DNA from 4 places in the Tepidimonas sp. HKU78 genome. Region 1 is predicted to be linked to each of the others. Evidence: predicted binding sites of a transcription regulator. Region 1 holds the regulator's gene; each other region holds the start of a gene.
What was found. Region 1 encodes sigma-54, which starts transcription at its own class of promoters, with help from an activator protein. Its sites were predicted from a motif close to TGGCANGNAANCTGCTTT; they were not measured.

Region 1 (7,549 bases):
GTCGATGGCGATCGCGCGGGTGCCAGCGCAGGCGCTCGAGTGCGGGCGCTGCTCACCCCGTCCAAGGCCGACCCGGCCGCCACGCAGCCCGCGCCGGACCTGCCCCCCCCGGCGCTGGCCCCCAGCGACCGCCTGGAGCGCCGCCCGTGAGCGAATCGGCGCCAAACGCGCGCTGCCTGCGCGCGCAAGGGCTGCACAAGCGCTACGGCCGCCGCACCGTGGTGCACGATGTGTCGCTGCAGGTGCGCGGGGGCGAGGTGGTGGGATTGCTGGGCCCCAACGGGGCGGGCAAAACCACGTCGTTTTACATGATCGTCGGCCTGGTGCGTGCCGATGCCGGGCGGCTGTGGATCGACGACCAACCGGCAGAAAACTTGCCCATCCACCGGCGCGCGCGCCTGGGGTTGGGCTACCTGCCGCAGGAGGCATCGATCTTTCGCAAACTCACGGTCGAGCAAAACGTGCGCGCGGTGCTGGAGCTGCAACACGACGAAGCCGGCCGTCCCCTGGCCGAACCGGTGCTGCGCGAGCGACTCGATCGCCTGCTGCAAGAGCTGCACGTCGACCACCTACGCGATGCGCCGGCGCCCGCGCTGTCGGGCGGCGAGCGGCGCCGCGTCGAGATCGCGCGCACGCTGGCCACCAACCCGCGCTTCATCCTGCTCGATGAGCCGTTCGCGGGTGTCGATCCGATCGCCGTCATCGAGATCCAGCGCATCATCGGGTTTCTTAAGGCACGCGGCATCGGGGTGCTGATCACCGACCACAATGTGCGCGAGACGCTGGGCATCTGCGACCACGCCTACATCATCAGCGAGGGTCGGGTGCTCGCACACGGCACGCCCGCCGACATCGTGGATGACGCCGAGGTACGCCGCGTCTACCTCGGCGAGCATTTCCGCCTGTAGCGTGCCATGAAAGCGGGCCTGACGCTGCGCACCGCGCAGCACCTGAACCTGACACCGCAACTGCAGCAATCGATCCGGCTGCTGCAGCTGTCGACGCTGGAGCTGGCGCAGGAGATCGAACAGGCGCTGGCCGACAACCCTTTTCTCGAACGTGCGGAAGAAGACACCGACCCCAGCCCCGAGGCGGTGACGGACACGGCGACGTCGCCCCCCGAGATCGACGATGCAGAGCCGCCCGATACCATGGCCGTCTTCGACGGCGAGGCGGCGCTGGCGCAGACCGAGTGGGGGGCTCGACTGGACGAAGACGCCGGGGGCTGGGCGGCCGACGATGGGCCCACTGCCGACGAGTCACCGGCGGAGTGGTGTTGGGAAGGTCCCGGCGTCGAGCGCGGCGCAGACGGCGACGACGACGAGCGGCAGCTCACCCGTCAACTGGCCCATCCGCCCGAGCGGCTGGCCGACCACCTGCACCGGCAAGCCCTGGCACTGCACCTCAGCGACGACGAACGCGCCGCGCTGTTTTTTTTGATCGAGTCGCTCGACGACGACGGCTATTTGCCCGATTCGCTCGAGCAGCTGACGGACGCTTTGTGCCAGCAGTGCCAGGCCGCCGGCGAGTCGGTCGATGCCGAGCGGCGCGACGAGATCGCCTCGCTGCTGCGCCGCGCCCTCGGCTGGCTGCAGCACATGGAGCCCGCGGGCGTGGGCGCGCGCGACCTGGCCGAGTGCCTACGCTTGCAAATCGGCGAACTGCCCAACACCCCCACGGCCCGCGCGGCCGACGCGCTGTGCGGGCAGCCGCTGGAGTGGATCGCGCGCCGCGACGTGCGGCGGCTGGGCCAGGCAACCGGGCTGGACGAGGAAACCGTGCGCGCGGCGCTTGCGCTGCTGTCGCGCCTTGAACCCAAGCCCGGGCGCCGCTTCGCCGACGCCGAACGGCAAGTGATCGTCCCCGATGTGATCGTCACCGTGCGCGGCACGCAGTTCGACGTCCAACTCAACCCCGCGGTGCTTCCGCGCCTGCGCGTGACCGATATCTATGCCCAGGCCCTGCGCCAGCACCGCAGTGGCGATCTGCAACAACGGTTGCAAGAAGCGCGCTGGTTCATCAAAAACCTGCAGCAGCGCTTCGACACCATCCTGCGCGTGGCGCGCGCCATCGTCGAGCGACAGCGCAACTTTTTTCTGCACGGGGAGGTCGGCATGCGACCATTGGTGCTGCGTGACATCGCCGACGAGCTGGGCCTGCACGAATCGACCATCAGCCGCGTCACCAACGCCAAGTACATGGCCACCCCTTTCGGCACTTACGAGCTGAAATATTTTTTTGGCTCCAGCTTGGCCACGGACGCCGGCGGCAACGCCTCCAGCACCGCCGTGCGCGCCCTCATCAAACAACTCATCGCCGCCGAAGATCCCCGCCAGCCGCTCAGCGACGGCCAGATCGCCGACTTGCTGCGCGAACAGGGCATCGAGTGCGCGCGCCGCACCGTCGCCAAATACCGCGAGGCGCTGCGCATCCCCACGGCCACCCTGCGCAAGACCCGCCACGCCTGACCATGTCCACCGTCGACCTCTTTCTGCCCTGCGCGGGCGGCTGTCCCCCGTTTTTGGCCACCGAAGTGCAGCGCCTGTGCGCCGTGCCCGACCACGCCTTGACCTTGGGCCGCGCGGGTGTCGGCCTGCGCGGCGACTGGGATACCGTGCTGCGCCTGAACCTGCACAGCCGCATCGCCCAGCGCGTGCTGCTGCGCCTATGGGAGGGCCCGTACCGCAGCGAAGACGACCTCTACGGCGCGGCTGCCGAAATCGCCTGGGAAGACTGGTTCACGCCACGGCATACGATCAAGGTCGAAGTCACAGCCCAGCGCAGTCCGCTGCGCAGCCTGCACTTTGCGGGGCTGCGCATCAAGGACGCCGTCTGCGACCGCCTGCGCGCACGCCGCGGCGCGCGCCCCAGCGTCGACACGGCCCAACCCGATGTGCGCGTGTATGCCCACCTGAGCGCCGACACGTTGACGCTGTCGCTCGACACCAGCGGCGAGCCATTGTTCAAGCGCGGCTGGCGCACCGACAAGGGCGACGCGCCGCTGAAAGAGACGCTGGCGGCCGCGATGATTGCCGCCACCGGGTGGACCGGCACCGACGCCGACGGCGCGCCGGTGCCGCTGTTCGACCCCTGCTGCGGCAGCGGCACGCTGGTCATCGAGGCCGCGCAGATCGCGCTGCGGCAGGCACCGGGGCGTCAGCGGCGCTTCGCCTTCGAGCGGCTGCTGCCACACGACGCGGCGCGCTGGGCCGCGCTGCGCGAGCAGGCGCGCGCCGCCGAGCGGCGCTGGCCCACCGGCGGACCGGCCATCGCCTACGGCAGCGACGTCTCCTTCCGCATGGTCGATTTCGCCCGCCGCAATGCCGAACGTGCCGGTGTCGGCGCAGCGGTCGAGTTCCGCGGCGGCGACGCCCTGCAACGCCTGCCCCCTAGCCCGTGGCCTGGCGTGCTGTTGCTCAATCCCCCGTATGGAGAACGCATAGAAGCCGCCGGCGTGGTCGGCGGCTTGGGAGCGGACGTCTTCTACGAGCGGCTGGCCGCGCACTGGAAGACCCACTTCGGCGGCTGGACCGCCTGGGTGCTCACGCCCGACCGCGAACTGCCACGCCGGCTGCGCCTGCAGGCCAGCCGGCGCGTGCCGCTGTTCAACGGGCCGATCGAGTGCCGGTTGCTGCGCTTCGACCTGCAGCCCAGAAACCGCAAAACTGCTCAAAACGACGAGACCTGAGAGGCGCTGTCACTTTTTTGCGACTTTCCGAACACCCAGCTCGTCAGTTTGTGGTAAAGTTTCGCTTGAGCCGTTTGCGGCTCCCCGCTTTTCCTCCCTGAGCGGGTGCCTTTGTGTGTGACAGCATAAGGCTTGCAACCCCGGCCCTTTAGGTCGGGGTTCTTTTTTTGCGCAAGCGTGCTATGCCAGGGCTTGGCCTTTCTCGGATAGGCAGGATTGGGCGGTCGGCAAGCCACGCAACACGTCGCCCACAATGATCACGGCCGGGCTGCCCAGGCACTCGCGCTCGATCGCCAGGGCCAGGGCGTCGAGTGTGGTCACGACGTGGCGCTGCTGGGGCAACGAGGCGTGTTGTATCACGCCAACCGGTGTGTCGGCGGGCAAGCCCCCGGCCAACAGCTCCTCTTGTAAGCAGCGCGCCAACGCCACTCCCATGTAAATCACCAACGTCAAGCGGGCTGACACGCAGGTTTTCGCCAACGAACGCCAATCCGGCCCCGAACTGCCTGGGTGCGCATGTCCCGTGACCAACACCACACCGTGCGCATGGGCGCGATGCGTCCAGGGCACGCCAAGGCTGGTCGTCGCAGCCAAGCCCGCCGTGATGCCACTGACGACCTCGACCTGCAGCCCTGCAGCACGCAAGCGCTCCGCCTCCTCGCCGCCGCGGCCGAAGATAAACGGATCGCCTCCCTTGAGGCGAACGACGCGCTCTCCGCGGCGCGCCTCACGGATCATCAGCTGCTCGATGAAGTGCTGCGGCGTGGACGCACATCCGCCACGCTTGCCGACATAAATCTGGCGCGCTCCGGGTTGAGCGTATGCCAGCACACCCCGGCCCACCAAGTCATCGACCAACAACACCGTGGCCTGTGCGATCGCCTTGACCGCTTTGACCGTGAGCAACTCCGGGTCGCCCGGACCCGCCCCCACCAGAAAGACTGTCGGCTTCTCATGGACTGTGTGTGGCTGCATGGCCTGACTCCTCGGGTTGACAAAACGACTGCACCGCCCGTTGCAGCGCCCACACCTGCTGCCTCAGCGGATCCGGTGCGGGCATACGCCCATCGAGGACGTCTTGGATATACGCCGCCGTGGCACGCGCATCGCGGCTTGCGGGCAAAGGGGGAATACTGTCCAGCACCCCGTCTTTCGCCGGCACCGACCATGCACTGAGACGCCGCCCGGACAGAAAGACGTCCATGCGCGGTGTGCGGCGCGGGTCGGCGAAGGGCTCGCCTTCGGTGCCCCGCAGCAGCATCGCGTGGGCGGCGGTGGCCTGCAGGAACTGCGTCAGCAAGGCCCCGTACTCGGGGTGGGTGTAGTTCACGACACGCAGGCCTTCGCCCGGGTCGAGCAGCTTGGCCACGGTGTGACCGGGATTGCGCAGGCCGATGACCCAGCGCACGTCGAGCAATCGCGCCAGCGGCGGGCACAGATGCCCGGTGCGGATGTAGGCAGGCTCGCCACGGGCCCAGCGTTGCTGCAGATCGCCGGGGGTTTCGGCCGGCGCCAGGCCGAGGTGGCTGAAGATCTCGGCGGTGGTGACGCGGCCCGGGTCGTCGGGCATGCCATGCACCAGCACGGCCACACCCGCGCGCGACAGCATCAGTGCCAGCAGCGCGGTGAGGTTGGGCAGCTTGCGCGCGCCGTTGTAGGACGGCAGCACGACCAGGGGGCGGCCGGGGGCGATGGGCAGGCAGCGGTCTCGTGTGGCCTGCAAGAAGCCGGCCAGCTCCTCGACCGATTCGCCCTTGATGCGCATCGCGATGGCAAAGGCGCCGAGCTCGAGGTCGCTGACCCGGCCGTCGAGGACCTGGCACATCAGATCGTGGGCCTGCTCGCGGTTCAGCGAGCGGGCGCCTTCCTTGCCGCGGCCGATCTCCTTGATGTAGGGGGCGATGCTCATGAGGTCGTGCGTCGGGTGTCCGATCCAGGCAGGGGCCCCATTGTCACGCGGCCTGCAGGCTGGTGCGCACCAGCCGGCGCAGTTCGGGCACGCAGGAGCCGCACTGGGTGCCGCAGCGCCGTTCGGCCTGCAGACGGGCCAGGCGGTCTTCGGCGCTGCCCTGGCATTGCGCCAGGGTGGCGAGGATCTCGCCTTCCGTGACGTTCAGGCAGGTGCAGACCTGGCGGCTGCGCGGGGCCAGCGTTGCCGGCGGCTTGGCGCCGGGCGCGAGCAGGGCGCGGCCATAGGCCTGGGCGGGCCCTTCGTCTTGCAGCAGGGCGCGTACCCAGGATTCGGCGCGGGTGTCGCCGGCCAGCACGAAGGCTTCGAGCCGGGCGTCCTGGCGGCCGTCCCCGCGGGGCACCAGGCGCATCGCACGGCGCTGGCCCCGGCGGCGGTCGGCGTAGCGCAGCACCTCGGCGCCGGCCAGGCCGAGCTCCTCCTCGATGTGCGCGAGCCACTCGTCGCCGGGGGGCTCGACGGCGGCCGCCCGAAAGAGCACCCCCAGCACGCCGCGCTCGCTGGGCTCGCGCCCGAAAGGCACGCAACTGGCGTAGGCGAAGCGTGGCATCAGCTCGCGCAGGGCCGCGATGGCGCGATGGGCCTGGCCCACCGGCAGCCAGGCGGCCGCGAGCAGGGTCCACGGCAGTTCGGCCTTGAGCACCTTGACGGCCGCGTGCTTGAGTTCGGGCTGCTTGGATGTCGGGCAGAAGGCGGGGGTGGTCAGGGCATTGACGCCGGCCAGGCGCTCGCCGGTGCTGCTGGCACCGGAGAGGAACTCCTCGCCCCAGTGCATGGCCAGGAAGGCCTGGGACAGGCCCACCTGCTCGCTGCCTTGGACCGGCAGCACGATGGAGCCGCGCCGGGACGTGAGATGGACGAGGTCGCCGTCCTTCAGGCCACGCCGCGCCATGTCCTGCGGGTGCAGTTGCACGGCGGGCTCGCTCACATGACCGAACAGCCGCCCGAGCAGGCCGGTGCGGCTCATGCCGTGCCAGTGGTCGCGCAGCCGGCCGGTGGTCAGGCTGAAAGGGTAGCGGGCATCGCGCGGCTCGGCCAGGGGGGTGTAGGGCACGTCGGCAAAGCGCGCACGCCCATCGGGCGTGGGGAAACGCCCGTCCTCGTACAGCCGCGCGCGCGGGGCCTGGCCCTCGGGGCAGGGCCAGTGCTGCGGGCCCTCGTGCTCCAGCCGCGCATAGCTCAGGCCGGTGATGTCCAGGTCGCGCCCGCGGGTGGATTCGCGGTGCTCGTTCCAGATGGCTTCGGGAGTGTCGTAGGGAAAGAGCGTGGCCTGGCCGTTGCGGCGCGCGCTCCAGCGGGCTTCGAGCCGGTGTGCGAACTCGACCGCGATGCGCCAGTCGGCACGGGCCTCGCCGGGCGGCGCCACGGCGGAGCGCACGCGGCTGATGCGGCGCTCGCTGTTGGTGACGGTGCCTTCTTTTTCGCCCCAGGTGCTGGCAGGCAGCAGCAGATCCGCGTAGGCGCAGGTGGCCGTGGTGGCAAAGGCTTCCTGCACCACGACGAACTCGCAGCGCTTCAGTGCCGCACGCACGGTGGCCTGGTCGGGCAGGGACTGCGCCGGATTGGTGCAAGCGATCCACAGCGCCTTGATCTCGCCGCGGGCGGCGGCCTCGAACATTTCGACGGCTGTCTTGCCCGGCGTGGCCGGCACGTCGGCCACTCCCCACAGGCGGGCGACTTCGGCACGGTGCTGCGGGTTGGACAGGTCGCGGTGCGCCGACAGCAGATTGGCCAGGCCGCCGACCTCGCGGCCGCCCATGGCGTTGGGCTGGCCGGTGAGCGAGAAGGGCCCGGCCCCGGGGCGGCCGATCTGGCCAGTGGCCAGGTGAAGGTTGATGAGGGCGGCGTTCTTGGCGGTGCCGCTGCTGCTCTGGTTCAGGCCCTGGCAGTAG
Region 2 (7,549 bases), 530 kb from region 1:
GCCAGCACCCGCAGGGCCCACGCCTTCTGCGGCACGCCGCGGGTGCCGACGCCCGCATCGCCTTCGACCCCGAGCACCTGCGACGTGTGCTGGTCAACCTGCTGGACAACGCCGACCGGCACGCGCCACCCACTCCCGGCACCATCCGGGTCGAAACCAAAGGCGGCACCGACCACGCCTCGATCACCGTCTGGAGCGAAGGGCCCGAGCTGCCCCCCCACGTGCGCGCGCACCTGTTCGAGCCGTTTACCACCTCGCGCAGCCGCTCCAGCGGACTGGGGCTGTATCTGTCGCGCCAACTCTGCCAGCGCTATCATGCCAACCTGAGCTACGAGCGCAGCGCGCGCGACGGACGCGAGGGACATGCGTTTTGCGTGCGGATGGCGCGCCGGTAAGCCCAGAGACAAGGCATGACCCTTCGTGACGATCCCCCCCTACTCATCGTCGAAGACGAACCCGACCTGCGCCAGCTCTATGAACTGGCGTTGGTCAAGATCGGGCTGGCGGTGGAAGCCGTGGGCGACGTGGCCAGTGCGCGCCAGCGGCTGGCACAGCAGCGCTATCGTGTCGTCGTCACCGACATGCGGCTGCCCGACGCGCCGCGAGGCGCAGGGCGGCCTGCCTCAAGCACTCTTCCAGCGGTATCATGTCGGCGTCGATCAAGAGCGTCGCAAGCGAGACCGAGAGCCGCCATGCACCCTGTCATCGAGCGTCATCGCGCCGAACTCAAAGCGCTGGCACGGCGCCACGGCATCGTGTCCATCAGCGTATTTGGATCCATGGCACGCGGGGATGCCGACGAAGACAGCGATGTCGATCTGCTGGTGGAGACCGCACCGCAAACCAGCGGATTCGCGTTGGGGGCGCTGCTCATGGACGCGCAGGACATTTTGGGTCGGCCCGTCGATGTCGTCACGGTCTCGTCGCTGCATCCCCTGTTGCGAGAACGCATTCTGCGCGAAGCACGCCCATTGTGATTGACGGATCATGAAGCCCGGCCCCGAATCCGATGCGGTCTACATCTCACACATGTTGGAGTGTATCGACCGGGTGCAGGAGTATGCCCAAGGCGATGCTGCACGCTTCCGAACCACCCGCATGGTGCAGGATGCCGTCATACGCAATCTCCAATTGATGGCTGAATCCAGCCAGCGCATTTCGGACGGGTGCAAGGCAACCGCGCCCGAAATCCCGTGGCGGGCCATTGCAGGGTTTCGCAATGTGCTGGTGCATGACTACCTTGCCATCGATATCGAAGCCGTCTGGCAGGTCGTTGAACATGAGCTTCCTCCGCTCAAATTGGCCTTGCTTCGGATGCAGCGTGAGCTACCGTGACCCCATCCCCCCTGCTCATCGTCGAAGACGAACCCGACCTGCGCCAGCTCTACGAGCTGGCGTTGGTCAAGATTGGGCTGGCGGTGGAGGCCGTGGGCGACGTGGCCAGTGCGCGCCAGCGGCTGGCACAGCAGCGCTATCGTGTCGTCGTCACCGACATGCGGCTGCCCGATGGCACGGGGCTGGACCTGCTGCGCGAGCTGGCGCGCGACGGCCGCAGCGAGCGCACCATCGTCATCACCGCCTACGGCTCGGCCGACAACGCGGTCGAGGCGCTCAAGGCCGGCGCGTTCGACTACCTGACCAAGCCCGTCACCCCCGCACGGCTGCGGCAGGCCATCGCCACCGCACTGGCGGCCGCGCACCCCCAGGGTGCCCCCGTGCCCGCCGCGCCACCCGCGCCAGACGAACCCCCTGCCGCCCTGCAACGGCTGGTGGGCGACTCGCCCGCCATGCACGCCGTGCGCCAGACCATCCAGCGCGTGGCGCGCACCATGGCGCCGGTGCTCATCACGGGCGAGTCTGGCACCGGCAAAGAGCTCATCGCACGCGCGCTGCACGCCTGCAGCCACCGCGCCAGCGGCCCGTTCGTGGCCGTCAACTGCGGCGCCATCCCCGCCGAGCTGCTGGAGAGCGAACTCTTTGGCCACCGCCGCGGCGCCTTCACCGGCGCCAGTGCCGACAAGCCCGGGCTGTTCCAGGCCGCCGCCGGTGGCACCCTGTTTCTGGACGAAGTGGCCGACCTGCCACTGGCCATGCAGGTCAAGCTGCTGCGCGCGCTGCAAGAGCGCGCCGTGCGCCCCGTCGGCGCGACGACCGAAGAGCCCGTGGACGTGCGCCTGGTCAGCGCCACGCACAAAGACCTGGCCCGCCTGGTGCAGGGTGGCCAGTTCCGCCACGACCTGTACTACCGCCTCAACGTTATCCCCATCCACGCGCCCGCGCTGCGCGACCACCTGCCCGACCTGCCGGCGATTGCGCAAGCCATCCTGGAGCGGCTGGCGCAGCGCGACGGCCTGCCGCGCGCACCCACGCTGACACCGGCGGCGCTGGATCGCCTGCGCGCCTACCCCTTCCCCGGCAACGTGCGCGAGCTGGAAAACCTGCTCGAGCGCGCGCTGGCCCTGCACCCTGGGCCGGTGCTGGACGCCGACGCCTTCACACTGCTGACACCACCCACCGCCACCATGGGCGACACCCCGATGGCACCAACGACCGATGCGCCCTCGCGCGATGCCGACGCCCCCTTGAGCCGCGCGCAACTCGAAGCCCTGCTGCAGCGCCACCGCTGGAACCAGTCGCGCACCGCGCGCGAGCTGGGCTGGACGCTGGCCAAGCTGCGCTACTGGATGCAGCGGCTGGGGGTAGGGTAGAGATCGAATACCTGCTTGTCGCTCGCGACCGCGATACGATCCCCCCATGCCACCGTCCCCCATCGACCTCACCCCTCTGCGCCGGGCGCTGACCGCTCCACTGGTGCCCGATCTGTCGTTCAACGACCTGCTGCACACTGCCGCCGACGCCGGGTTGATCGACGACACACCGCACACCAGCCGCCGATGACCGCCGCCGCCCTGATGCTCAGCGATGCGCAGCGCGCCCTGCTGCGCCGCATCGTCGCCGACACCATGCCCGGCGCGCGCGTGGCAGTCTTTGGCTCGCGCGCCACGGGTCGGGCGCGGCCGTTTTCCGACGTGGACCTGTTGGTGCTCTCGCCTGACCCCCTGCCAGACGTGCAGCGCCTGGCCCTCATCGACGCGCTGGAGGCCAGCGAGCTGCCCTTTCGGGTGGACGTGGTGCCCATCGCCACGCTACCCCCCGGGTTGCGCGACCGCGTGCTGGCGGAGGCGCTCGCGCTATGAGGCCATGGGCACCTCTCTTTGAACATCAAAATTTAACGTTTGACGTGAAGAGTTGAAGCGCGAGCTCATCCACGAACGCCACGATTCGCCAGGACACTCGCTCATGCCAAGAAAAGCCCACCTCACGAGAAGCGACTGGATGGTTGGCACGCTTCATGCTTTCCTGTTGGCGCTCCCATTCAGGGGCCATGTCACACCAACATTGGAGGTTTTACATTCATGAAACGCACGCAACAAGGCTTCACGCTCATCGAACTCATGATCGTCGTGGCGATTATCGGCATCCTGGCCGCCGTCGCCATTCCCGCGTATCAGGACTACACCGTGCGCGCCAAGGTCACCGAAGGCTTGAGCCTGGCCGCCAGCGCCAAAACCACCGTCTCGGAAAATGCTGCCAACGGCAGCGCCAACCTGTGTGCAGGCTTTACCGCCCCGACAGCGACCGCTGCTGTGTCTTCCGTGGAGTGCAACGGCACCAACGGGACCATCACCATCACCTACACCGCAGCCGCCGGCAATGGCACCATCACCATGGTGCCGACGTCTGGCGGTAACGCGCTGGCAGCAGGCGCCGTTCCCGCTGGCGGCAGCGTAAGCTGGGACTGCACGGGTGGTTCGCTCGCAGCAAGATATCGCCCGGCGCAGTGCCGTACCAACACTTGATGCCATCAGATTCGACGCCATAACGACAAACCTTTCATTCATGGTGGGCCGCTTGCGCGGCCCATTTTTTTACATGCGTTCGGTTTTGCTGGCCGCACTGTCGGCTTACTTGCTTGCCACGCCACTGCTGTGGATGCCCGTCGGCATCGAATGGCACGACCAGCAGCGCTGGTTCCAATTGCTTCTGCTTACAGGAGCCTTCATCTATTCGGCATGGCGTCCCTGGGCGTGGCAGCCGCTGTTGCGCCGCCCCGGGGCATTTGTGATACTGGTCGTTGCGCTCGGCGCGGGGCTACTCGCCAGTGCATTCGCCGCCAAGCCTGGCTGGGCGGTCATGGAAGTCGCGCTTACGCTCGGTCTGATCCAATTGGCGCTGCTGATCGCCTGGGCCTACGTACAGCAGCCGGTGACGGGTCGAGCCTTCACCGTTACGCTGGGTGCCGTGGCCGCGCTATTGACGACACAAACGCTCGCAGCGCTGCTCGCCGCCTATGTACAGCGCATGCCACTCGACCCGTGGCTGCTGCTGAGCGGTTTCGCAAACATCCGCTTTTTCGGCCAGGTCGTCACCGCGATCGCCCCGCTGCTGGTTGCCGGCTGGATGTTGCAAAGCACCCTCCGATGGCGCCGCACTCTGGCCGCCTTGGCGATGCTGTGGTGTTGGACGGGCTGGCTGTCGGGCACGCGCGGCACCTGGCTGGCCGCGGCGGTGTGCGCCGTGACGGCAGCGCTGCTCCCATTTCCTGTGGCGCGACAGTGGGCGCGACGGTTTGTGGCCGCCTGGGCAGGGGGACTCGTCATCTACCTATTGACTCACGGTGTGATACCGCGCTTGCTGGCGGTGGATGTGGTGCAGCCCATCACTGATCGCCTGACGCTTGACAGCTCCGGTCGTTGGATGCTTTGGCAGGTCGCTGCACAAGAGTGGTGGCACACGCCATGGCTAGGTGTCAGGTCCCGGACGATTACGTGGTTTGAAGATGAAAAGATCGGGGCGTTGAGGGTACCACTTTTTCAAGGCCTCCAGAGGTGTTATGTGTCCGATTGCCTTCTGGGGTAAATGATGGTTGTACAGCCAAACATAACGGGTCAAGGTAGTCTCGAGGTCCTCGGCGCTGTTGAAGTGATGGGTGGCAAGGACCTCGGCAATACGGCCGTTGAAGCGTTCGACCATGCCATTGGTCTGAGGGTGTCTGGGCTTGGTGAGGCGATGCTCGATGCCAAGGGCCTGGCAGAGCTGATCGAACTCGTGCTTCCCGGACGGTGCGCGCGCGCCTGAGGCGAAGAGGCGATCCGTGAACTCCTTGCCGTTGTCGGTGAGGATGTGCGTGATTCTGACCGGGCAGGTCTTGTGCAAGGCCTTCAGGAAGCTTCTGGCCGCGGCTGCGGTCTTGTTTGGCTTAATCTGGATGAAGACCCAACGGGTGGCGCGGTCAATGGCGACGAAGAGATAACGCCTCTGATGTTCGTCGGGCATCTGCGGCAGGTACTTGACGTCGATGTGCAGGTAGCCCGGCATGTAGGTCTTGAATGGCTTGGAAGCAGGCGCATCCTTGGCTTCACTGGGCAGTTGGGATAGGCCATGGCGCTTGAGCAGACGATACAGCCCAGAACGTGAGGCCCGGGGGTTGATGAACTCCCGTGTGACCACCAGCAGATCGTCAAGGGGTAGCTGGAGGGTCTTGCGCAGCTCCACCACCAAAAGCTCCTGCGCCGGGGTGAGCGTCGTCTGCAAACGATGCGCGGTATGCGGGCGATCTTCCACAAAGTCCCGACGCTTCCAGCGGCGGATGGTGTCTTCGGATACGCCCAACTCGGCTGCCAAGGCCGCAACCGACAAGGACGAGGACTGGATGTAGGCGCGGGTGGCGGGGGTTGTGGTGGCGTTTTTGTGTAGGCGAATAATCATGGTTGAGCGCTCCGGAGGTTGTCGATCAGCTCTCGCATCACTGCGCGACTAACGAAGAGTGCACGACGCGAAGGATCTATGCAATCGTCCGGAACCCTACAGCTAGGAATCGGCCCCATGCACCTGGCCAACATTCCCACCCTGCCCAACGCGCACCCACATAATATCGTGCTGCAGTGGCTCGCCGAATGGGGCGTGATCGCAACGTTGGCTTGGGTGCTGCTATTGGCAGGCTGGCTGCTGCATCTGCTCTGGCGCGTACCCCAAGGCCACGCTTATGCTGCCTGGCCTCAACGACAACGCACGCTCTATTGGGGCGTCTGCATGGGGCTGTGGGGCAGCGCGGCGCAATCCTTGGTCGATGGCAATTTGGTCATGCCTTATCCGCAGATGGTGATTGTGGTCTTGGCAGGACTGGCCCTTGGGATGACCGTATCCAACACCCAACCCTGGCTTAACTTAACCCCCTCATCTGGCGCGGTTTCTGGGCGCTCGGTAGTGACCCTGCGGCTGGTTTTGCTGTGTAGTGGCGCCGTCGTTCTCCACCATTTGTGGGTCATGACCCCGACGCTGGAGCAGCGCCCCCACCAATGCCTACCTTTCTGTGGCGGGCCGCTGCCGCCACGACTGTGGAGCCAAGGGATGATCGCGTGGGACGACGACCTCTATCGGCTACCATCGAGGACATCCGACATCCCCCCTTCCCCATGAGCGGCACCGATACGGCCTCACTCACCGTCGCCATCTCCTCGCGCGCGCTGTTCGACTTCGAGGCAGAAAACCGCGTCTTCGAGGAGGGCGACGACCGCGCCTACATGCAATTGCAACTTCAGCGGCTGGAGCAGCCAGCTGCGCCCGGCGTGGCGTTTTCGCTGGTGCAAAAGCTGCTGCGCTTCAACGATGCGCGCGCGCAGCGGGTGGAGGTGGTGATTCTGTCGCGCAACGACCCCGTATCTGGCATGCGCGTGTTTCGCTCCGCGGCGCACTACGGGCTGCCCATCCAGCGCGGCGTGTTCACACGCGGCGCGCCGCCGTGGCGCTATCTGCGGCCGCTGCGCGCCAACCTGTTTTTGTCGGCCAATCTGGACGACGTGCGCGCCGCGCTGGAGGCCGGCTTTCCGGCGGCGCAGGTGTACCCGCACGCGCAGCGCGCGTCGGACGCACACCCGCACGAGGTGCGCATCGCCTTCGACGGCGACGCGGTGCTGTTTTCGGACGAGGCCGAGCGCGTCTTTCAGGCCGAGGGGCTGGATGCGTTTCAGGCGCACGAGACCGCCAAGGCCACCCAGCCGCTGCCTGGTGGGCCGTTCAAGCCGCTGCTTGAGGCGCTGCACCGGCTGCAGCAGGAGGGCACGGACGCCATGCGCATCCGCACCGCGCTGGTCACCGCGCGCAGCGCCCCGGCGCACGAGCGCGCCATTCGCACGCTCATGGACTGGCGCATCGAGGTGGACGAGGCGATGTTTCTGGGCGGACTGCCCAAGGGCGAGTTTTTGCGCGAGTTCGAGCCCGATTTTTTCTTCGACGACCAAACGCGCCACGTGCACAGCGCCGCCGAGCACGTGCCGGCCGGGCACGTCGCCGCCGGGGTGATGGGCGGCTGAAGGGGCGCGAGAGGGCGCTACCCGCCAAGCCCGTTGCGGAGAGCGGCTCGACGCCCAAGCCGTGCGGTCATCCCTGGCACTGCGCATGGGCTTGACCCGAATCCGGGTCGGGGAGTGGCGAGACAATTTTCTGCCGGTCGAGGATGGCGCGGTAGCCGGTGATGAAGCCGGCTTCT
Region 3 (7,549 bases), 1.3 Mb from region 1:
GCATCTGGTTCTTGCCACCCAGGAAGCCCGGCGCGGTGAATACGGCCTTACCCTTGGTTCCGTCGCCACCAGCAGCAGTCGGGTCACCCGGGCGGTTTTCCGGCACAAAGTTCGGACGGCCAGTCTTGAGATCGATGCCGGTGGCCCAGGTGACCTTCTTCACGAAGGGGAAGGCATTGAGAAGCTTGCCAGTTTCAGCGTCGTTCACATAGAAGAAACCGTTGCGGTCGGCCTTGGCACCGACGCGCCTGCCGTCCATATCAAAGATCACAAACTCGTTGACGCCGTCGTAGTCCCAGCCATCGTTCGGCGTAGACTGGTAGTGCCATTTGATCTGGCCGGTTTTCACGTCGATGGCCACGGTAGAGGCAGAGTACAGGTTGTCACCCTTGCGCACATGGCTGTTCCACGGGCCAGGATTACCGGTACCGAAGTAGGCCAGACCGGTCTTGGGATCGTAGGTGCCGCCCAACCAGGTGGCCGCACCGCCTGTCTTCCACGTCTCGCCCGGCCAGGTGGCGTTGGTAGTGCCGGTGATGCCGTTCTCCTTCTTGTTGCCGTCCTTGTCCCAGACATAACCCATGTGGCCCTCGACTACTGGACGGGACCAGACCATTTTGCCGGTACGAGGGTCGCGCGCTTCCACGCGGCCGACCACGCCAAATTCGCCGCCGGAAACACCCGTCAGCAGCAGGCCATCGGCGATCAGTGGCGCAGCGGTGTAGCTGTAGCCCGCAGTATAGTCATCGATTTTCTCGCGCCAGACCACCCTGCCGGTGTTCTGGTCCAACGCCACCAGCTGCGCGTCCAGCGTGCCGAAGATGACAAGGTTGTCGTACAGCGCGGCGCCGCGGTTGATCACGTCGCAGCACGGCATGATGCCCTCAGGCAGGCGGTGTTCGTACTTCCAAAGCTTCTTGCCGGTTTTGCTATCCAATGCGTAAATGCGCGAGTAGGACGCGGTGACGAACATCTTGCCGTTGTACACCAATGGCTGGCTCTGCTGTCCGCGCTGCTTTTCACCGCCAAAGGACATCGACCACACCGGCACCAGGCGATGGACGTTCTTGGTGTTGATGCCGTTGAGTGGCGAGTGGCGCTGGCCTTGCGTGCCCAAGCCCCAGGTCAGAACGTCGTCGGGGGTGGCCGCGTCGTTGGCGATCATGGCGTCGGTCACGCCCTGGGCGCTGACGTGCGCCGCGGTTGCCATGACCATGAGGCTCATTAGGATGCGTTTCACTGTCGGTCTCCTGCTCATTGAAGGGTTAATGGCGTTTCAGCAGTGGGTGCCGCTGGACCGCTCTGGTGGCTCCGCCCCGCCGGTCTCACCTGCGTGCACATCACGTGAGACCTAGTGCAACTTCTGTGCCAGCGCTCGCAGGGCTTCGTGCCTAGGGTTATCACCGACGATTGACTATTGGGAAGCGCCCCGAAAACCCCGGGGAATGCGTCAAGCACGCAACGGGGCCGGGACAGCGCTGTGACACTGTTCAAAAATGTCTCACTTGGCGGAGGCCTCCATGACACGTTGCTCGTAACGGGGGTACCACTGTGTTAGCGTGCGCTGCAGTTCGGCCGGCTGCGCCGCCCACTTCGCGAAACGCTCGGGCACGGGCGTATCCAGCACCTCGCCAAGATCCAGCCCGCGCTCCGCCGACGTTTGCATCAGCGTAGTCAGCCACTGTAGCCAGTCGCGCGTCTGCCGCACGCCGACCGTCCCCTCATGCACCGGACCATGGCTGGGCACCACCGTCTTGGCGCGGCCGCTGGTCAGCAACTGCTCGAGCGTGTCCAGACTCGCCAGCCAGGCTGCGAACTGGGCGTGCGGCGTGGTCGGTACGCGCTCGGCAAACACCAAACCGCCCGCGAAGAGCACGCCGGTGCTCGTGTCGAGGATGACCAGGTCATCGCTGGTGTGGCCACTCAAGCGCATTAGCTCCAGCTGGTGACGGCCCATTTGCAGGGTCTGCGGCAAGCTCCGGGGATCGATAGCCTGCCGCGAGGGAGTCGATTCAGTACCGCGCATCCAGTCCCCACAAAGCCGGTAAAGGTTGTTGGCGTAGCCATTCCCCTCGGCGCGCGAGCCTGCAATGGTGCCGCTCAGCGCCTCGGTCGGCCGGTCGGCCCAAGCCTGGTGGCCGAAGTAATAGTCGGGATGCAGGTTCAGCTGAAACACTTTACGCACCGGCGCTCGGGTGATCTGTTCGATGGCGCGCCGCTGCTGCTCGCCGTACAGACGAGACGGCCCCGTGTTGATCACGACCACGCCTTCTCCGGTATCGATGAAAGCGGTGTTGATGATGTTGCAACCGTTGGCCCGCGAAAAGTCAGCTACATCCCCTTCGATCACCCAGGTGTCGGGTGCGATCTGGCGGGGCTTTAGGTCGTAATCGAGCCGGGCCAGGTCGGGCTTGGAGACAAAGGGGGGTCCTGGGGCAACCGACTGTGCCAATGCTGCGGTTGCGGCCAGCGTCCACAGTGCAGCTTCGAAAAGGCGCCTCATGCCCTCACCTCCGCGTCAATGCGGTTGCCGTTATTGTCACGACCGATAAGTCGAAAAACCGTCGGCGAGGTCAGGGGCAGCTCAAAGGTCATCAACGGGTTTTCCGACACCGGCTCATGCAGTGCGATGCGCCACCATGCCCGGCCGCCGGGGTCCAGCAGCTCCATCTGCTCGATGTAGAAAGCCGGAATGCCTGCGACCAGCCCGGTGTCCATGGGATGCATCACCCGCAGGCGCAGGCGGCGGCTGCCCTCGATGACGTTGTTGAAAAAGCGCGCCTGAACCTGGCCCAGGGTACGGCTCCACGAACCGTCGGTGCGGGTGATACCCGGCACCGTGCAGCCACCGCCGGCGGCCTGCACCCAGGTGCTGCCCACGTGCCACTGGTCGTCTCGCGTTTGCACGAAGGCACGCACCGGCGAGGCCTGCTCCAGGCGGATGCGGAAGGCCAGCAGGGGCAGCGCACGCAGTGGCTCATAGTCCAGCACCTGGCGTACCGGGTTCCGGTCCACCGCGACGCGGATGCGCGCCACGCCGCCGCCCACGCTGGCCAGGCCGCGCGCGTCCACCAACAGCGGTACGTTCATCGCATCCTCGGCGAAAGCCGGTCCTTTGACGATTACCGCGTCGGTGAAGCGGGCAACGACTTTACCGATGGTCTCCTCGCGCAGACTGGGGTATTGCATCGAGCCCAGCGGATCGCCGCCGGTGTGGTCTTCCTGTGCCCAGGCCGGTATGGCGATTAAGGCCGCGGCCTTCATCCATTGGCGTCTCGTGTTCATCGCTGCTGCCCCCGTTTCAACCACCCGGCTTCTTACGTATCCAGCCCCGTTGCGGGTCATAGCCCCACAGGGCCAGGCCAAAGAAAACCGCCGTGCAGCCCAGCACCACCGCCCAGGCCGCGCTGTTGAATTGCCCGTACATGGCAAAACGCATGGCTTCTACCGCGTGGGTAAAGGGGTTGACCTGAGCCAGCTTCAACAGCCACCAGGCGCCGGACTCTTCGAGCTTCCACAACGGGTATAGTGCGGGGCTGATGAAGAACATCGGGAAGATCACGAAGTTCATGGTGCCGGCGAAGTTCTCCAGCTGCTTGACGTAGACCGAAAGCACCAGCCCGACCGAGGCCAGCATGACCGCACCGCACACCATGGCCAATAACAGGGCTGGCAGGTGCGCCACCGCGACGTCCACGCCAAAGGCCCCGGCAATACCGAGGAACACCACCATCTGCAGCACCGACAGCGCCGTACCCGCCAGCAGCTTGAAGGCTAGAAGCCAGCCGCGAGGCAGCGGCGCCGTCAGCAAAAGGCGCATCACACCCATCTCGCGGTCGTAAACCATGGACAGCGAACTCTGCATGCCGTTGAAAAGGGCCACCATGCCCAGCAAGCCCGGTACCATGTAGACTTTGTATTCGATGTACGTCTCGTACGGCGGGACGATGGCCACACCGAACACATTGTGAAAGCCGGCCGAGAACACCACAAACCACAGCAGCGGCCGCACCAGAGCAGAGCCAAGACGTGAGGGCTGACGCACAAAGCGCGCGATCTCGCGACCCACCACCGCGCGCAGCGCGCGCAGCAGGTGCGGCAGCAGGGCGGGAGTCGGGTCAGCGGTGTTCAGGGTCGCTGCTTGCATGCGCTCTCCGCCTCATCCACCCCAAGGGTGTCCAGGACATCTTTCGGGTGCAGCACGCCATCGAGTGGCGCCACGCCGATCACGCCATCCACATGGCTCAGAAAAATCGGCTGGCGCAGTTGGCCGTCCCAAGTGCGAAAACTCAGGCGCGGCCCCTTGAAGCCGTCCAACCCCAGCGAACCACCGCGCAGAGCCTTGAGCTGCTGAGCTACAGGCGCCTTAGGCAGTTCCAACAATACGGTCGCCACCGCGCGGCCAGCGATCCAAGCAGCCCAGTCGTGACCGGTCATCGGGCGCTGAGCGGACTTGGCGAAACGGCGTGAGAGCTGCGGGCCACCGTTACGCTCCCACTGGGGGTGCCAAGGCACGGCTACCAGTCCAGCAGCCCCAACCACCGGGCGCGGCAGCTGCGTAGCATAGGGAACGGTACGGGCGAACTCGCCATCGCTGTCGAGCACAACGACCACCTCGTACTCGAGGTCGGCGCCAGTGAGTAAGCGCACATTGCCCAAATCGCGCTCGCGCGGGTCGCCGGTCGGCTTGAACGATTTGAGCGAAACGGTGCGGATGCCATAGCGCTTGGCCGCTCGGTTGAAGGCGTCAAGCTGCAGCGCGTCGCCCGACAGCGGGCCCCGCAACACCAGCGCCTTGCGCCAGTTATGGGCAGCTAAATACTGCGCCAGCGCGTCGCTGAGCATGGCACGGCTCGGATAGGTATGCAGAAGGTAAGGTGCGCAGTGCGGGCCGCGCAGCGCGTCGTCGTCGGCTGCCACATTGAACACGATGGCCCCGCCCAGCACAGTTGGGACCGCCTGCACCAGCGCGCGCATCTCGGCAGCGGGCAGGTCGGCCACAATGTACTGCACCTTGGCTGCTTTGAGATCAGCCAGCGCCTTGCTCAGCGCGGCGCTGCTCGGCAGTACGATGTCTTTCACTTCTAGAGCGATACCAGCGGCGTCCAGCTCGAAAGCCGAGTCCTCTGCCGCCAGCCGTACACCGTCGATGGCGCGTCCCGTGGGGTGACCCGGATACGCCTTTTCTATGCGGCGCGGCGCGTGTCGCGGGTCCCCCTCGAGTGAGATCACGGCAAGCGTGACCTTGGTGACCGCCAACGCTGGCAGCACCGCCGCAAGCGCCAATATGCCCAAAAGGGCGCGCAGAGCTGCGGTCAGCCAACGTGTCATTTGGCGACAAGGACTGAGTGCGGCACCCGGCCAGCGGGCACAGTCTTGACGGCCTTTGCCGACGCCACGTTGATTAGCGTCATGTCATCTGAGAGACCATTGACCACGAACAGCGTCTTGCCGTCCGGCGAGAAATCGAGACCCCATGGCCGCTTGCCTACCAGCACCAGATTCTTCACCGCCTTGGTGGCCACGTCCACTTCGGCCACGTGGTTGGCGCGGCCCAGGCCAACCCACACGCGCTTGCCGTCGGGACTGACTGCCATGCCAACGGGTGTGATGTCTGCAGCACGCATGCCCTTGACCTCAAACTTGATCTTCTGCTTTTCAGTATGGGTCGTGATGTCGACCACGCTCACCGAAGCGTCCAGCTCGTTGGTGACCCACAGCTCGCTGATATCAGCCAACAGGACAAAGCGGCGCGGGCGCTTGCCGACCTTGATGTTCTTCGTCACCTTCTTCGTGCCCAAGTCGATCACGTGGACCATATTGGCTACCTCAGAGGTCACGTAGGCCGTCTTGCCATCGGGGGCGATCAGCACGCCCTCGGGCTCGCCGCCGGTTTTTACCTCGAACAACGCTTTCTTGCTGGCGATATCGTACGCGCCTAACGCACCGTTGTCCTCAAGCGAGACATATGCGGTCTTGCCATCGGGACTCAGTCCGAACATTTCCGGGCTCTCGCCCAGCGGCACGGTGCCGGCCAGTCTGCCACCGGTCACGTCCACCACGCCCATGGCGTTGCTATCGCCGCAGATCACGTAGATCTGCGAACCGTCGGTGCTGAACTTCATGTCACGCGGGCGCCTGCACACATCGATCGCACCCTGCCGCTCGCCTGCCGTATTGAACACATAGAGCTTGTTGTCCTTCTCGCTGGACACATAGACCTTGCTCTGCGCCCGCACGGGGCCTGCGGTCACTGCGGCAGCGACACACAGTGCTAGAAAAAGCGGACGAAGAGATCGTGCGGTGCAAAGGGCCATACGAAGCGTCTCCTAGAATGGTTGGCGGATCGTTTCTATTCAGCAATTTCGGTGCCAGTCCGCTGCAGGAATGGATATTGCGTATGACAACCAATAAAACACTCTGGTGCATGCAAAACGACCGGGTAAACCCTGAGACAACACGCTACCGTCATGGCCCGACAAAACACCACAGCCTGTTACTGCTCAATTGCGCAACACTCGAGTGTTACACGTCGACACTGGCTGAAGTGGAGTCTAGCCTTGGCTGCCACACCGATGGCCAATGCCCGGCTATCTTTTCCTGGTAAGCCAGTACAGGTGATCGTGCCCTGGCCAGCCGGCGGGCAGACCGACCTGACCATGCGCATCTTGGCCGAGGAGGCCGCGCCTTTACTGGGACAGCCGGTGGTCATCGTCAACAAGCCTGGCGCCGCGGGCACACTGGTGGTGCCCCTGCTCAAGGCCGCGGAACCCGACGGCCACACCATTGGCCAAGTGCCCATCACGGTCTACCGACACGCGCTGATGCATCATGTGGCCTGGGACCCGGTGAAGGACCTTGCACCGATAGCCCAGGTCTCAAGCGTGCACTTCGGCCTGCTGGTACCATCCAACAGCCCGTTCCGCTCTGTGGCTGACCTGATCGGCTGGGCTGTCCAGCACCCGGGCGAACTCATCCTGGGCTCCACTGGCATCGGCACCACGTCCCACCTGGCGATGGAAGAGATCCTAACCCAGCACAACGTGAAATACGTGCACGTTCCCTACAAAGGCACGGCCGATCAGATGCTCGCCATCGCCACCGGACAGATCATGGGTGGGGTCAACTCTTCGGGTTTTGCGCCTTGGGTGGAAAAGGGACAAGTGCGCTTGTTGGCAATATTCAGTGCCGCCCGCAACCCACGCTGGCCCGACGCGCCGACGATGCGCGAGCTGGGCTATCCGCAGGCGGTTTATACGTCCCCATGGGGACTCGCCGCACCGGCCGGCACGCCACCGTCGGTGATCCAGATACTACACGGTGTCTTTTATAAGGCCATGTTCAGTACCCGTCACATCGAAGCCCTGGCCCGCTTCGATCAGTCGCTGGATTACCTCAACACCCACGACTACCGCATGGCTGTGCTGGCCACCATTGAGCGCGAAAAAAAATTGCTCGCCCGTATGAACCTGCTGGCCGCTCCCGCCTCATGACCGCTCTCAGCTGTGACACGGTACTGCGCGCCGATAACCTGTACAAAGCCTACGAC
Region 4 (7,549 bases), 510 kb from region 1:
TGCTCAGCCCCGCCGCTTGGCTGCCGGACTGGATGGCGCTGGTGCTGGTCTTTTGGATCGTCCACCAGCCACTGCGCGTCGGCGTGGGGGTGGCATTCGTGGCCGGGTTGGGGCTGGACGTGCACCAGGGTGTCTTGCTGGGGCAACACGCCCTGGCCTACACGGTGATGGGGTACCTGGCAGTGACGCTGCACCGGCGTGTGCTGTGGTTCGACTGGCTGGGCCAGACGCTGCACGTGCTGCCGCTGTTGGCGGTGGCCTTTGGCGTACAGGTGCTGGTTCGCGCCGTCGCTGGGCATGGCGCGCCGCCCGCATGGGCCTGGGTGTCGCCGTTGCTGACCGCAGCGCTGTGGGTGCCGGCGACCGGCCTGTTGCTCGCACCGCAGCGCCGCGCACCCGACCCCGACGAGACGCGGCCCCTGTGATCGCGGGGCATGTCCTTCCCTCGGCCGCGAGACCCGCCCAACCCCGCGATGACTGCCTACACCGACGCCGACGCCCACATCGCGCAGCTGCGCTGGCGCGCCTGGATCGCGCTGGTGGCTGTGGTGTGTGCGTTTGGCCTGGTGGCCTTGCGGGCCTGGCACCTGCAAATCCGCGAGCACGAACGCTACCTCGCCCAGGCCGAAAGCAACCGCACGGCGGTGGTGCCCATCGTGCCGCTGCGCGGTCGCATCGTGGACCGCAACGGCATCGTGCTGGCCGAAAACCTGCCCGTGTACACCCTGGAGATCGTCCCCGCGCGCACGCCCGATTTGGACGCCACCCTGGAGCGGTTGGGCGATTTGATCACGCTCACGCCACGCGATCTGCAGCGCTTTCGGCGACTGCTGGCCGATTCCAAGCGCTTCGACTCGGTGCCGCTCAAAACCCGGCTGAGCGAGGCCGAGATGGCGCGCGTCGGCGCACACTTGTGGTCGTTGCCTGGCGTGGACATCCAAGCGCGCCAATTGCGGCGCTACCCGCTGGGCCCCACCGCCGCGCACGTCATCGGCTACATCGGGCGCATCAGCCCACGCGACCGTGAGGCGATGGAAGACTGGCCCGAGGAAAAAGTCGCCAATTACCGCGGCACCACCCACATCGGCAAGCTGGGGGTGGAGCTGGCGCAAGAGGAACGCCTGCACGGACGCACGGGTTTCGAGCGCGTCGAGACCTCGGCCACCGGGCGTGCCGTGCGCCGACTGGAGGCGACGCCCCCGCAGCCCGGCGAGACGGTGCGCCTGTCGATCGACGTGCGGCTGCAGCACCTGATCGAGCGCCTGTACGGCGAGCGGCGCGGGGCGTTGGTCGCGCTCGACCCGCGCACGGGCGAGGTATTGGCGCTGGTGAGCATGCCCAGCTTCGACCCCAACCTGTTCGTCGACGGCATCGACGTGGACAACTGGCGTGCGCTCAACGAATCGCTGGACCGCCCACTGCTCAACCGCGCGCTGCGCGGCACCTACCCGCCCGGGTCGACCTACAAGCCGTTCATGGCACTGGCCGCTCTCGAGCTGGGGCTGCGCACGCCGCAGACCGTGGTCCATGACCCGGGCTATTGGATGCTGGGCAACCACCGCTTTCGCAGCCACGGCGAACACGCCCTCGGCGCGGTCGATCTGCGGCGCAGCATCGTCATGTCCAGCAACGTGTACTACTACACCCTGGCACACGAGATGGGCGTACAGGCCATCCACGACTTCATGGCCCCGCTGGGATTTGGGCAGCTCACGGGGATTGACCTACCGGGCGAGGCGCGCGGGATTCTGCCCAGCCCCGCGTGGAAGCGGGCCACCTACAAGCGAGCCGAGCAGCAGCGTTGGCACCCGGGCGAGACGATCTCGCTGGGCATCGGCCAGGGCTACAACAGCTTCACGATGCTACAGCTGGCCACCGCGATGGCGACGCTGGCCAACGGTGGCCAGCGCCAGACGCCGCACGTCGTGCTAGAGACGCTTGCCCCTGGTCCGCAAGGCGAAGTCACCTCGACCCGGGTGCAGCCAGCCCCACTGGCGCTGGGCTACCGGCCACAGCACGTGCAGACCGTGCTCGAAGCGATGGCGGCCGTGACCACCGAGGGGACGGCGGCGCGCGTGTTTGCCGGCGCCCCCTACCGCAGCGGCGGCAAGACCGGCACCGCGCAGGCGGTCACCATCGGCCAGCGCGACAAATACGACGCCCGCCGCTTGGCCGAATTCCAGCGCGACCACTCGCTCTACGTGGCGTTCGCGCCAGTGGAATCTCCGCGCGTGGCGTTGGCCGTGATCGTGGAAAACGCCGGTTTTGGTGCCGCCCATGCGGCCCCGATTGCGCGCCGGGTGTTCGATTACCTGCTGCTGGGCCAGTACCCGAGCGAAGAGGACATCGCTGCCACGCAAAAAGGCCAAACCGCTGCGCCCATCGGCACGCCGCGGCGCGTCGAAGACATCCCGTGGCCGCCGCCTCAGGGCAGCGCGCCGTAAGCGTCCCAGGTGGTCTTGGCAATGAGGGCCGCGACCACGATCAGGAACACGCCACGCACGAAGCCAGCGCCGTGCCGCAGCGCCAGACGCGTGCCCAGCAGGCTGCCGGCGACGTTGGCCAGCGCCATCGCCAGCCCGTAATGCCACCAGACGTGGCCCTTCCAGGCAAACAGAGCCACCGCCGCGACGTTGGACGTGGTGTTGAGCAGCTTGGCCGCCGCGCTCGCCCCCAAAAAGTCGTACCCCAGCCAGCGCACGAAGGCAAACACGAAAAAGCTGCCCGTGCCGGGCCCAAAGAAGCCGTCATAAAACCCGATCGTGCCCCCCACCGCGCACGTCGCCAGCACCTCGGCGCGACCGGCATAGCGGGGCTGATGGGTGCGGCCCAGGTCTTTGCGCGCCAGGGTGTAGAGCAGCACCGCCGCCAGCACGAACGGCAGTGCGCGCCGCAGCGCCTCGGGCGACACCACCGTCACCACCCACGCCCCCAGCCATGCCGCCAGCGCACACACCCCCGCTGCGGGCAGCAACGCCGACCAGCGCAGGGGCACGCGCCGGGCATAGCGCCACGTGGCGGTCGCCGTACCCCACATCGAAGCGCTTTTGTTGGTGCCCAGCAAGGTGGCGGGCGGCGCATGCGGAAAGGCCGCAAACAGCGCCGGCACCAGAATCAGGCCGCCGCCGCCCACGATCGAATCCACGAACCCCGCCAGCAACGAAGCCGCTGTCAAAACCAGCCATTCCATCCCCCCGATTGTGGCGCCTGCCGCCCACCCAGGCGGCCGCGTCGCGTCGCCCGTTTGACGACCCCCTGCCCGACTGGCGGTCACGCTGGTTGAAAAAAGGCCCGGGTGCTTGGCGCAACCCGGGCCACGAGCCCTAGGAGAGACGCGAGGCAGATGAAGCCGTGGCGTCGTCAGCGGTTGTAGGCCGACTCGCCGTGGTAGGTGATGTCCAGACCCTCGCGCTCTTCCTCTTCGGTCACGCGCAGACCGATGACCATGTCCACGATCTTGTAGGCGATGAAGGCCACCACCGACGACCACACCATGGTGATGACGACACCCTCGGCCTGAACCAGGAGCTGGCTGGCGATGCTGAAGTCCTCGGCACCCGTGCCGCCCAGCCCCGGCGCGGCAAACACCCCTGTCAGCAGCGCACCGACGATGCCGCCGACCCCGTGCACACCGAACACGTCCAGCGAATCATCGGCACCGAGCATCTTCTTGAGGCCCGTCACGCCCCACAGGCACACGAAGCCCGCCACCAAACCGATGACGATGGAACCCATGGGCCCGACCGAACCGCACGCCGGGGTAATGGCCACCAACCCCGCCACCGCCCCAGATGCCGCGCCCAGCATGGACGCCTTGCCCTTGTGCAGCGCCTCGCCGATCGACCAGGCCAGCACGGCCGCTGCGGTGGCCAGCAGCGTGTTGAGGAACGCCAGCGCGGCACCGGCGGTGGACTCCAGGTTGGAGCCCGCGTTGAACCCAAACCAGCCCACCCACAGCAGCGAAGCGCCCACCATCGTCAGCGTCAGGCTGTGCGGGGGCATGGCCTCGCGACCATAGCCGATACGCTTGCCCAGCAGATAGGCGCCGACCAGACCCGCCATGGCGGCATTGATGTGCACCACGGTGCCACCGGCAAAATCCAGCGCACCCTTGTCCAACAAATAACCGCCAGGCCCCCACACCATGTGCGCGATCGGCAGGTAGCTGAACGTGAACCACAGCGCGCTAAACAGCAGCACCGCGCTGAACTTGATGCGCTCGGCAAACGAGCCGACGATGAGCGCACAGGTGATGCCCGCGAAAGTGGCCTGGAATGCAACGAAGATCAGCTCCGGTAACTTGACGTTTTCGGTGAAGGTATCCGCCAATGACGCCGTGGTCACCCCCGCCAGAAAGACCTTGTCCAAGCTGCCGATGATGGCCCCCTCGCCCCCAAACGCCAGGCTGTAGCCGTAAATGGCCCACAGCACCGTGATGAGCGAAAACACCATCATCACCTGCATCAGCACCGACAGCATGTTCTTGCTACGCACCAGCCCGCCGTAGAACAGCGCCAGCCCAGGCAGCACCATCAGGACGACCAGCAGCGTGGCGGTCATCATCCAGGCCACGTCGCCCTTGTCGACCGTGACCGCCGCCGCAGCGGCAGCAGCGGGCTCGGCCGCCGCCGGTTCGGTCGCGGCGGGGGCGGGAGTAGGCGCCGCGGTCTCGGCCGCCGCGGGCGCGTCTTTGGGAGGCTCGGCACTCTGGGCCAGCGCGGCGCCAGCCCATACCAGCCCGATACCCAGGCACAGACTCAAGAGCAGTTTTTTCATGGGAATCCCCTCACGGTGATGGGTGTTGGATGGATGGGCGCGGCGTCAGAGCGCGTCGGCGCCCGTCTCGCCAGTGCGGATGCGGATCACTTGCTCGAGCGGGAAGACGAAGATCTTGCCGTCGCCGATCTTGCCGGTGCGGGCCGCAGACTCGATCGCCTCGATGACACGCTCGACCAGCCCGTCGGCCACGGCCGCCTCGACCTTGACCTTGGGCAGAAAATCGACGACGTACTCCGCGCCCCGGTAGAGCTCGGTATGGCCCTTCTGGCGCCCAAAGCCCTTGACTTCGGTGACCGTGATGCCCTGCACGCCGATGGCCGACAGCGCTTCGCGCACCTCGTCGAGCTTGAAGGGTTTGATGATGGCGGTGACCAGTTTCATGGCAGTCCTTTCCTTGGGGTTGCTCACCTTTCCATTAGGCTCACCCATCCAAAGCACGACGCGTGCCAGCCTGCGCCGATGCCGCGCGCGGCCAGCACGCTCGCCGACCGGCTCGCCACCCATGGCATCATTGGCACCGAGCCATTCGCACGAGCGAGAGGGAGGGCGACAGGTCATGGGTCTATGCGTGGTGCACAGCCGTACCCTCGTGGGGTTGACGGCGCATCCGGTGCACGTCGAGGTGCACCTGGCCAACGGTTTACCCAGCTTCACGCTGGTTGGACTGGCCGATACCGAAGTCAAGGAAGCGCGCGAGCGCGTGCGCTCGGCGATCCAGAACAGTGGGCTGGAGTGGCCCTCGTCCAAGCGCATCACGGTCAACCTGGCGCCCGCCGATTTACCCAAGGAATCGGGTCGGCTCGACCTGCCCATCGCGCTGGGCATCCTGGCCGCCAGCGGCCAGCTCGATGCACAAGCCCTGCAGGGGTACGAATACGCGGGCGAACTCTCGCTCAGCGGCGCCTTGCGCCCCGTGCGCGGCGCGCTGCCCATGGCACTGGCCCTGCGCACCGAACACGCGCAGCGCCCGGCGGCCCCCACCCTGGTGCTGCCCGCGGGCAGCGCCGAGGAAGCCGCCCTCGTGCCCGGGGTCACGGTGGTGCGCGTGGCGCACCTGCGGGACGTGGTGCAGCGCTTCGCAGCGGGCGAGGGTCAGGCTGCCGACGACGCGGGTAGCTGGCAATTGGTGCGTGCTGGCACCACTTTGGTGCATACCGCACCCAGCGGCCCCGATCTGGCTGACGTCAAGGGGCAGGCGGCCGCGCGGCGGGCGCTGGAGGTCGCGGCAGCTGGCGGGCACAGCCTGCTGCTGTCGGGGCCGCCGGGTTCGGGCAAATCGATGCTGGCGCAGCGGCTGGCCGGACTGTTGCCCCCGTTGAGCGACGACGAAGCCCTGGAGGCGGCAGCCATCGCCTCGCTGGTCGGGCGCTTCGACCCACAGCGCTGGCGCCAGCGCCCCACCGCCGCCCCACACCACACGGCCAGTGCGGCGGCGCTGGTGGGCGGCGGCTCGCCACCGCGCCCAGGGGAGATTTCGCTCGCCCACCACGGCGTGCTGTTTCTGGACGAGCTGCCCGAATATTCCCGTGCCGCGCTGGAGGCGCTGCGTGAGCCGCTCGAGACCGGCACGGTGCGCCTGTCGCGTGCAGCGCGGCAGGTCGAGTACCCGGCACGCTTTCAGCTCGTCGCGGCCATGAACCCCTGCCCGTGCGGCTACCTGGGGGCGACGACGCGCGCCTGCCGCTGCACACCCGAGCAGATCCAGCGCTACCGCAGCCGCCTCAGCGGCCCGCTGCTGGACCGCATCGACCTGCAGGTCGAGGTGCCGGCGCTGCCGCCCGAGGTGCTGCTGACATCGACCCCGGGCGAGTCATCCGCCGTGGTACGTGAGCGGGTATGGGCCGCGCGGGCACGCGCCCAGGCACGCCAGGGCTGCCCCAACCACGCCTTGCAAGGGGACGCGCTGCTGGCCCACGCCGCCGCCGACGATGCCGCACAGCGCCTACTGCAGCAGGCGGCGGCACGGCTGGGCTGGTCGGGGCGGGCCACGCACCGGGCGCTGCGCGTGGCGCGCACCATCGCCGACTTGGCGGGCAGCGAGCGCGTGCAGGCCATTCATGTGGCGGAAGCGCTGCAGTACCGCCCCACGCCGGGCCCGATGCCGCCATAATGGCGCGCAGCGCCACGCCCTTGCCCTCCATGAACACTGCGACGCCCGCTTTTCGAGCCTCAGCGTTTCCGGACGACGCCGCCCTGCCACCGCTGCGTTGGCCCACGCCTCCTTACCTGGCGTACGGCGCGGGGCAACAATTGGACGGCCCACAGCCGTGCGAGGTCGAGGGGGTCAACGGCCAGACCCGCTCGTGCCTGCTCGTCAGTCTGGACATGGAGCGGCGGCTCGCGCTCATCCAGGTGCCGCCGTCGCGCACCGTGATGCCGTTGCGGTTCGACATGTTCCGACGGCTCTCGCTGACCGAGCCGCTGGCGCCACTGGCACTCACCGACACCCAGCCACCCGACAGCACGTTCGAGGCCTTGGTGCGCCACCGCCCGCGCCTGCCGTACCGGCTGACGCTGGCCGACGGCAGCGTGCGCGAGGGCACGACCATCGGACACGTGACCGGCGAGGCGGGTGCCTTTCTGTACGAGCCCCTCGACGACGACGACCGCGTGCGACGGTTGTTTTTCCCGCGCGAGGCGTACCGGGATCTTCACGTCGGCGAGGCGATCGGCCGGGTGCTGGTGGAGCAGCAGGCCCTGACCGCCGACCAAGTCGAACTGGCCGCGCGCGAGCAAGAAGCGATGCGCCAGCGCAAGCTGGGCGACTACT

Region 2: the regulator sigma-54 is predicted to act here: its motif matches at 3,342-3,359, upstream of ACPYIS_RS00975 (pilin).
Region 3: the regulator sigma-54 is predicted to act here: its motif matches at 1,354-1,371, upstream of ACPYIS_RS09900 (PQQ-dependent methanol/ethanol family dehydrogenase).
Region 4: the regulator sigma-54 is predicted to act here: its motif matches at 5,211-5,228, upstream of glnK (P-II family nitrogen regulator).

Annotation. Positions count from the first base shown of each region.
Region 1 covers NZ_CP187547.1:712,788-720,336, forward strand. The annotation lists gene lptA (lipopolysaccharide transport periplasmic protein LptA) at 1-150, shown strand, start outside; gene lptB (LPS export ABC transporter ATP-binding protein) at 147-908, shown strand; gene rpoN (RNA polymerase factor sigma-54) at 915-2,468, shown strand; gene ACPYIS_RS03540 (THUMP domain-containing class I SAM-dependent RNA methyltransferase) at 2,471-3,688, shown strand; gene cobA (uroporphyrinogen-III C-methyltransferase) at 3,869-4,663, opposite strand; gene ybiB (DNA-binding protein YbiB) at 4,641-5,597, opposite strand; gene ACPYIS_RS03555 (molybdopterin-dependent oxidoreductase) at 5,641-7,549, opposite strand, start outside.
Region 2 covers NZ_CP187547.1:182,516-190,064, forward strand. The annotation lists gene ACPYIS_RS00945 (two-component system sensor histidine kinase NtrB) at 1-395, shown strand, start outside; gene ACPYIS_RS00950 (nucleotidyltransferase domain-containing protein) at 411-977, shown strand; gene ACPYIS_RS00955 (DUF86 domain-containing protein) at 988-1,335, shown strand; gene ACPYIS_RS00960 (sigma-54-dependent transcriptional regulator) at 1,332-2,708, shown strand; gene ACPYIS_RS00965 (hypothetical protein) at 2,755-2,898, shown strand; gene ACPYIS_RS00970 (nucleotidyltransferase family protein) at 2,895-3,197, shown strand; gene ACPYIS_RS00975 (pilin) at 3,417-3,860, shown strand; gene ACPYIS_RS00980 (hypothetical protein) at 3,901-4,920, shown strand; gene ACPYIS_RS00985 (IS481 family transposase) at 4,804-5,769, opposite strand; gene ACPYIS_RS00990 (hypothetical protein) at 5,887-6,480, shown strand; gene ACPYIS_RS00995 (5'-nucleotidase) at 6,477-7,373, shown strand; partial or broken gene ACPYIS_RS01000 (Lrp/AsnC family transcriptional regulator) at 7,498-7,549, opposite strand, start outside.
Region 3 covers NZ_CP187547.1:1,977,477-1,985,025, reverse strand. The annotation lists gene ACPYIS_RS09900 (PQQ-dependent methanol/ethanol family dehydrogenase) at 1-1,225, opposite strand, end outside; gene ACPYIS_RS09895 (quinoprotein relay system zinc metallohydrolase 1) at 1,502-2,503, opposite strand; gene ACPYIS_RS09890 (quinoprotein dehydrogenase-associated SoxYZ-like carrier) at 2,500-3,285, opposite strand; gene ACPYIS_RS09885 (ABC transporter permease) at 3,302-4,147, opposite strand; gene ACPYIS_RS09880 (branched-chain amino acid ABC transporter substrate-binding protein) at 4,129-5,331, opposite strand; gene ACPYIS_RS09875 (PQQ-dependent catabolism-associated beta-propeller protein) at 5,328-6,317, opposite strand; gene ACPYIS_RS09870 (tripartite tricarboxylate transporter substrate binding protein) at 6,576-7,493, shown strand; gene ACPYIS_RS09865 (ATP-binding cassette domain-containing protein) at 7,490-7,549, shown strand, end outside.
Region 4 covers NZ_CP187547.1:199,250-206,798, forward strand. The annotation lists gene mreD (rod shape-determining protein MreD) at 1-425, shown strand, start outside; gene mrdA (penicillin-binding protein 2) at 474-2,444, shown strand; gene ACPYIS_RS01070 (TSUP family transporter) at 2,426-3,190, opposite strand; gene ACPYIS_RS01075 (ammonium transporter) at 3,361-4,776, opposite strand; gene glnK (P-II family nitrogen regulator) at 4,822-5,160, opposite strand; gene ACPYIS_RS01085 (YifB family Mg chelatase-like AAA ATPase) at 5,336-6,889, shown strand; gene ACPYIS_RS01090 (GspE/PulE family protein) at 6,919-7,549, shown strand, end outside.